One region of the Janthinobacterium sp. 67 genome, then DNA from elsewhere that is predicted to be linked to it. Evidence: predicted binding sites of a transcription regulator. Region 1 holds the regulator's gene; the other holds the start of a gene.
What was found. The regulator FNR, encoded in region 1, switches genes on or off when oxygen is low (the NO sensors DNR and NnrR bind a similar motif). The targets are predictions, from matches to a motif close to TTGATNNNNATCAA.
Positions count from the first base shown of each region.

Region 2: CLU90_RS04520 (serine protein kinase) is a predicted target of FNR. The motif match lies at 1,226-1,239, and genes of this name have one in related genera.

Region 1 is NZ_PGES01000001.1:4,122,769-4,126,186, reverse strand. It holds gene CLU90_RS18455 (response regulator) at 1-755, opposite strand, end outside; gene fnr (fumarate/nitrate reduction transcriptional regulator Fnr) at 995-1,753, shown strand; gene CLU90_RS18445 (FixH family protein) at 1,757-2,281, opposite strand; gene ccoG (cytochrome c oxidase accessory protein CcoG) at 2,428-3,418, opposite strand, start outside.
Region 2 is NZ_PGES01000001.1:1,031,085-1,034,502, reverse strand. It holds gene CLU90_RS04525 (S1 family peptidase) at 1-1,169, opposite strand, end outside; gene CLU90_RS04520 (serine protein kinase) at 1,448-3,406, shown strand; gene CLU90_RS04515 (DUF444 family protein) at 3,409-3,418, shown strand, end outside.

The DNA.
Region 1 (3,418 bases):
GTGACGCCGCGGCTGTTGGTGCTGACCATGCTGCCTTCGCCATCTTCCTTCAATAGCTGGGTGGTGGTCGGGTTGGCGTTCGGTTGGCGCGGCTGCAACAAGCGGCTGGTATCGGGGTACAGCACGTAGCGCGGCACGGCGCCGCGCGTGAGGATGAAGTAATAGCCGCTCTTGCCGATCTTTTCCGTGCGCAGACGTCCCAGCAGATTGTCCTTGTACAGGCGCAGCACGCCGATCACCACGCCGGCCACCTGGCCATCGGCGGCCAGCACGGGCGCCACCATCTGCACGATGGGCATGCCGCTCGACTTGCCCAGCATGGGTTCCGTGATCATGGGCTGGCGCGTGCGCAGGACGGTCTGGAAATACTCGCGTTCGGCGACGTTGATGCCGGCGCGCCCCGCCACTTCCGGCATGTCGGCCACGACAGCGCCCTGCGCATCGAGCACCAGCACGTCGTCGAACAGCACCAGCATCGAGCGGCGCGAATAGTATTCGCGTAATTGGGCCGGCTGGGCGATCAATTCCGGCGGCTGCTGCCTGGCCGTCAGGGTGACGATCTGCAGCAGCATGCCCAGTTTGTCGTCGAGCTCGGCTGCGGTGCGGCTGATCAGGGAAGACTGCTGGCTCAGCAGTACTCGCGTGAAGTCGTCGCGCATGTGCCGCACCTGGATCATGGTGACCAGCGCGATCATGGCGATCGAGGTCAGGCTGGTGGCCAGCGCGACTTTTGCTTTGATGCCGAGAGGCTTCATGATTTCCTTTTCAGTACCGGGCGGCACAGGCGGCAGATAATGCTGTTAGGAATTTTCCTATCAATACATCAACTTGGCAAGCGGCACCGCGCAAATGCCCCTCCTCGCATGGGCTTGTGACGATGTTGCCATATAATTAAAGGCTGGACGTCGTTTATTCGCCGAAATTACCGTGAAATTGGCACACGGCAACCCTGTATGCAGTAAACTTGTTGTTGCATTTTCTAAAAGGTACCGACATGACTGAAGCGCTACTCACTCCAACCTTGCCCACAGTAACCGTGGAAGCGTTGCGTGCGCGATGCTCGACCTGCAGCATGCATCAATTGTGCCTGCCGATGGGCCTCGATGTGGGCGACATGGACAGGCTGGACCAGATCATCGGCCGCCGCCGCAAGATCGTGCGCGGCGCCTCGCTGTTCCGCATCGGCGACTCGTTCCAGAACCTGTACGCGATCCGCCTGGGACACTTCAAGACCTATCAGATCAATCCCGGTGGCGAAGAGCAGGTGACGGGTTTCCAGATGGCCGGCGAACTGCTGGGCATGGACGCCATCAGCGCCGACCGCCACCACTGTAATGCGGTGGCGCTGGAAGACAGCGAAGTGTGTGAAATCCCGTTTTCCAGCCTGGAACAATTGCTGGGCAATATGCCGACCCTGCTGCGTCATTTCCACCGCATGATGAGCCAGGAAATCACGCGCGAGCAAAGTGTCATGCTGTTGCTTGGCAATATGCAGGCGACGCAGCGTTTTGCCGCCTTCATCGTCAACCTGGCGTCGCGCTACGAGGCGCGCGGCTATTCGGGCAGCAATTTCCAGCTGCGCATGTCGCGCGAGGAAATCGGCAACTACCTGGGCCTGACCATCGAGAGCGTCAGCCGTTTATTGTCGAAATTCAAGAAGGAAGGCTGGCTGCGCGTGTCGAACCGCGAGATCGAGATCTTGCAGCCTGCCAAGCTGAAAGCCATTACGGCAGGCACGGACGTCTGTAAATAAGCTTTATAGCTCTTCATCCGCGCGCAGCGCGATGCTGCGTTGCACGGGCCAGGTCCATATGCCGGACAGGCGCCACTCGCGCTTGTCGTTTTCCACCAGCACCTGCCAGCGGCTGCGTTCGAGCATCGGCAGGGCGACCGAGAAATTGCCGGCCGCATCGGGCTGCACCAGCAGCTTGATATCCTTTTCCGGCAGGGTCGCATGCGCCAGGTGCAGCAGCAAAGGAGCCTGATAGGCCTTGCCGAAGCTGTGCACGGAACCGCTCAGGCGCGCCTGCGCCACGTCGTATGACAGGCTCGTATCCATGGCCAGGTCGCTGGCGATCGTGTCGCGCTTCAAATCCTGGTTGATCGCCTTGCCTTGCTTGTAATAATCGCCCACCACCAGCGCGTCGGGCTGCGTAAACGCGATATAGCCCATGAAGCTGCCGACGACCACGGACAGGCCGGGGCCGATCATCAGCAGCCATGGCCAGCGGTGCTTGTACCACGGGGCAACGGGGGCTTGCAGTTTCAGACTGTCGGACATTTTGTTCTCCTTGGGGGCAGACCCTTTGGGTCTGACCCCAGCTTTTGCTTCTGGGTTGAAAATACAGTAAACCTACCGCATGTTGAATGCTACCCCTACGGCGAAATACCGGGGTCGGACCCAGAGGGGCCGACCCCGAATCAACATCACCGCGGCACGATGAAGACCGCGCTTTCGCGCACGTGCAGCGACGGGTCGTCCAGCGATTGCAATTCGATCGCAATCTTGTTCGAGCCCTTCTCGCCCACGCCGTGCGGCACGCGCAGGCGGATCGGCCAGCCCAGCGTTTCCGTCGGCTGCAAGGTCACTTCTTCGCGCGTCAGCAAGGTCAGGCCCGGCAAGCCGGAAGCGCTGATCTTGAAATGCTGGCTTTGCTCGGACGTGTTCATGATCTGCAGGCGGTAGACGTTTTCGATCATGCCGTCTTCCACTTCGCGTCCCATCGAACCGCGGTCGCGGATCACGTCCATTTTCAGGGGCGTGCGCAGGGCCAGCGAGGTACATACGGCGATGATGATCAGGGCCAGGATGGACGTGTAGATCAGCACGCGCGGGCGCATGGCGCGCTGGCGGATCTGCTTCGAATTGAAGTTGTTTTCCATCGCATGGTCGGTGCTGTAGCGTATCAGGCCACGCGGCCGCTCGACCTTGTCCATCACGCTGTTGCAGGCATCGACACAGGCGGCGCAGCCGATGCATTCATACTGCAGGCCGTTGCGGATATCGATGCCGGTCGGACACACCTGCACGCACAGGGTGCAATCGATGCAGTCGCCCAGCTTGTCGTTGTTGCCGGCCTTCTTGCTCATGGCGCCGCGTGGTTCGCCGCGCTTGGCATCGTAGGTGATGATCAGGGTGTCCTGGTCGAACATGGCGCTCTGGAAGCGCGCGTAGGGGCACATGTATTTGCACACCTGTTCGCGCAGCCAGCCCGCGTTGCCGTAAGTTGCCAGGCTGTAGAACAAGACCCAGAACCATTCCCAGGGACCGAAATTGAGGGTGGTCACCTCGCGCGCCAGTTCCTTGATCGGCGTGAAGTAGCCGACAAAGGTAAAGCCCGTCCACAGGGCGATGGCGCCCCATACCAGGTGCTTGGCCGTCTTCTTGAAGGCCTTGCGCACGGACGGGCCCTGCCTG
Region 2 (3,418 bases), 3.1 Mb from region 1:
TTGATGTCGAGCGCCACCACCACCCGCCGCATCTGGTTGGCAAACGTGATATTGCCGCCGCCGGCAAACAGCAGGCCGACGGGATTGCGCTGCTGGTTCCAGGTCCAGATGGAAGAGCCGGAATCGCCGCCCGCGCTGAACGCTCCGCTCACGCCCGTGATGGCGATCTGGTCCTGGAACAGCGCGATCCTGCCGCCGCCGTAATTGACGTTGATGGTGGCGCCCAGGCCCGTGATGCGGCCCTGCGTCAATTGCGTCGTGCGGCCGGACTTGCCGACCATCATGCCCAGCGCGGGCGCCACCAGCGCATTGCTGATGCGGAAGTACGCGGGCACGCCGCCGCTCAGGTACACCAGTTCAGGGCGCACCCGGTCTGGCCAGGCCCAGCCGGTGGCGCAATCGACAAAGTTGACGCCGCCGCTGAAATTGATGGGCACGAAGCGCTCGAGCACGGCCACCTGGTCTTGCGGGCAGCGGCCGCCGTCGATGGGGCCAGGCTGCACGATGCAATCGTTGAACACGCCGCCGTTGGAATTGGCCAGCACGTGATTGTTACTAAGAATCATCAAACGGCTGTTGCGCGGTGCGCTGCGGCCCACGGCCAGGCAGCCGATGGTGCCGGCCGTGATGCGGAAATGCCCGACCGACACGCCGCCCGGTGCCGGGCGCAAGCGGAAACGGTGCGGTTGCGCATCGATCACGCCCGTGACGACGATGTTGACGGGTACCCGGTCGCTGGCCACGGCGCGCACGCCCATGGCTCCCACGATGGCAGCCTTGGCCCGGTCGACGGAAGTGGGCTCGGCCACGTACAGGGTCAGGGCCGGCAAGCCAGGCTCGCCGGACGAGCTGTCGCTGGCGCCCTCGCCCAGGCCGATGGACACGCCCTGGATATTGCCGCCGTCGCTGAAGGCATCGGCCGCCCGCACGCCGCCCGCCTGTGAGATGGACTGGCGCATGCCGTTTTCGATGCTGCACTTGATTTCAAGCAATTCCATGCTGACGCCGCTCAAGGCGTCGGGCACGTCCGAGACGGACGCGCTCTCGATCATATTGTCGTCTTCGCCGGGTGCCGAGAATTGGCCGACGGCCTCTTCATCGTCCGCGCTTTGTCCCCTGCCGCTGCCGCCAGGTGGGGCGCTGAAACCATTCTCGTTGCCGATCATCATGCTCTCCTCGTGGGTCGTTCCGAAACACCAGTGTGGGCTGGGTGCACGGGCAGGTATTGATCTGGATTGAACCGCGCTGAGGCAGGGCGGCGTATCCCAACAGGCGCCAGCAAGGATAAAAATAGTTCCCCCGTCAACGTTGAGCGAGATCAGGCGTGCGGGCAGAGGCGGCGCCGTATACTGGCCCTGACAGGCTGGAACCGGGCCAGTTCCACGGCGGCAAGGCCAGCAACGGTATGGATGGGGAAACAATGACGAGCCCTGGTATGACAAGCCAAATGACACGCCAACCCGACGACGACGCGCCTGCGGGCCAGCACGCCGGTTTTGTCCATGGCATGGCGGCCTGGGCGGAAAAACACCGCATCAGTCCCTGGCGCGGCAGTTTTGGCGACTTCATCGAGCAGATCCTGCCCGGCCGCGCGGCCCTGCTCACGCGCAGCGCGCACCAGTATTTGTGGGACATGATGCGCTGGAACGGCCAGACGGACGATGCGGGACGCTTCCGCTGCCGCCTGTTCGACGATGAACTGTTCGGTATCGACGAGGCGATCGACCGGGTCGCCGCCTACTTCAAGGCGGCCGCCGCCGGCTCCGAAGTGGGCCGGCGCATGCTGCTGTTGCTGGGCCCGCCATCGGGCGGCAAGTCGACCATGGTGATCCTGCTCAAGCGGGGGCTGGAAGAATACAGCCACAGCAGCGAAGGCGCGCTGTACGGCATCGCCGGCTGTCCCGTGCACGAATCGCCGCTGCATCTGGTGCCGCACAGCATGCGCGCCGACTTTCGCGCCACTTACGACGCCGAGCTGCACGGCGAACTGTGTCCCCATTGCCGTGCCCGCCTGGAAGAACAGTACGCGGGCGACTTCCTGCGCATGCCCGTCGAACGCATCCACCTGTCCGAGGCGGGCCGCTGCGGCATCGGCACGTATGCGCCGCACGATCCCACCACGGCCGACCTGGCCGACCTCGTGGGTTCCGTCGACCTGTCGAAAGTGGCGCAGTACGGCGACGAAGGCGATCCGCGCGCCTGGTCGTGGTCCGGCGCCGTGTATGCGGCCAGCCGCGGCATGCTGGAAATGATCGAAATCCTCAAGGTCAAGCGGGAATTCCTCTACCTGCTGTTGACATTGACGCAGGAAAAGAACGTCAAGGTGTCGCGTTTCCCCCTGATTTACCTCGATGAAACCATCCTCGCCCACACGAATCTGGCCGAATTTCGCAAATTCCTGCAAGAAAGCGAAAACGAGGCCTTGCTCGACCGTATGGTTATCGTGCAAGTGCCATATACGCTCAACTACCGCGAGGAGGCGCGCATCTACCGCAAGCTGATCCAGTCGGCCGCGCCCGCTTTCCGCGACGTGCACCTCGATCCGCACGTGCTGCATGCGGCGGCCGTGTTCGCCATCCTGAGCCGCTTGTCCGAAGGCGAGGACAAGGAAGCCGAGCTGGTCAAGAAACTGCGCGTGTACGCGGACGAAGACGTCGACGACTTGCAGCATGCCGACATCCGCCGCCTGCGCGAGCGCGACAAGGCGCCCGACGAGGGCCTGTCGGGCGTGTCGCCCCGTTTCGTCATCAATGCCCTGTCTCACGCCATCATTTCCGCCCAGCGCAACAGCCTGTCCACCATGGACGTGCTGCTGGCCCTGAAGGACGGTATCGAGAACGATGCGCGCATCGAACCGCGGCGCAAGCGCCAGTGGGTCGATTACCTGGTGCTCACGCGCAAGGATTTCTATAACCGCTGGGTCAAGGCCGACGTACACAAGGCCTTGTTCGTGTCGTTCGAGCAGGAAGCGCAAGACTTGCTGAATAAATATCTCGATGAAGTCGAAGCCATGCTCGACAACCGCCAGATCCACGATCCCATCACCAGCGAAGAGCGCCGTCCCGACGAGCGCTTCCTGCGCGCCGTGGAAGAAAAAATCCACATCAGCGACTCGGGCAAGCAATCTTTCCGCCAAGAAGTGGTGCGCAAGGCCATGAGCGCCTTCAAACGGGGTGAAGCCTTCGGGCTTGGCAGCCATGCGCAATTGCACGACGCCATCCAGCAATACTTGTTCGAGCAGCGGCGCGACGTGCTGCGTCTGGTCGGCTCGGCCAAGCGCCCCGACGACGACGTGCGGGCCAGGATCTCCGCCGTCGAGCAGCGCCTGGTCGACGAATATGGCTATGACGCTCATAGCGCGCGTGAAGCGCTCAACTACGTGACCACCTTGCTGGCGCAGGAATAGCCATGTCCGCCA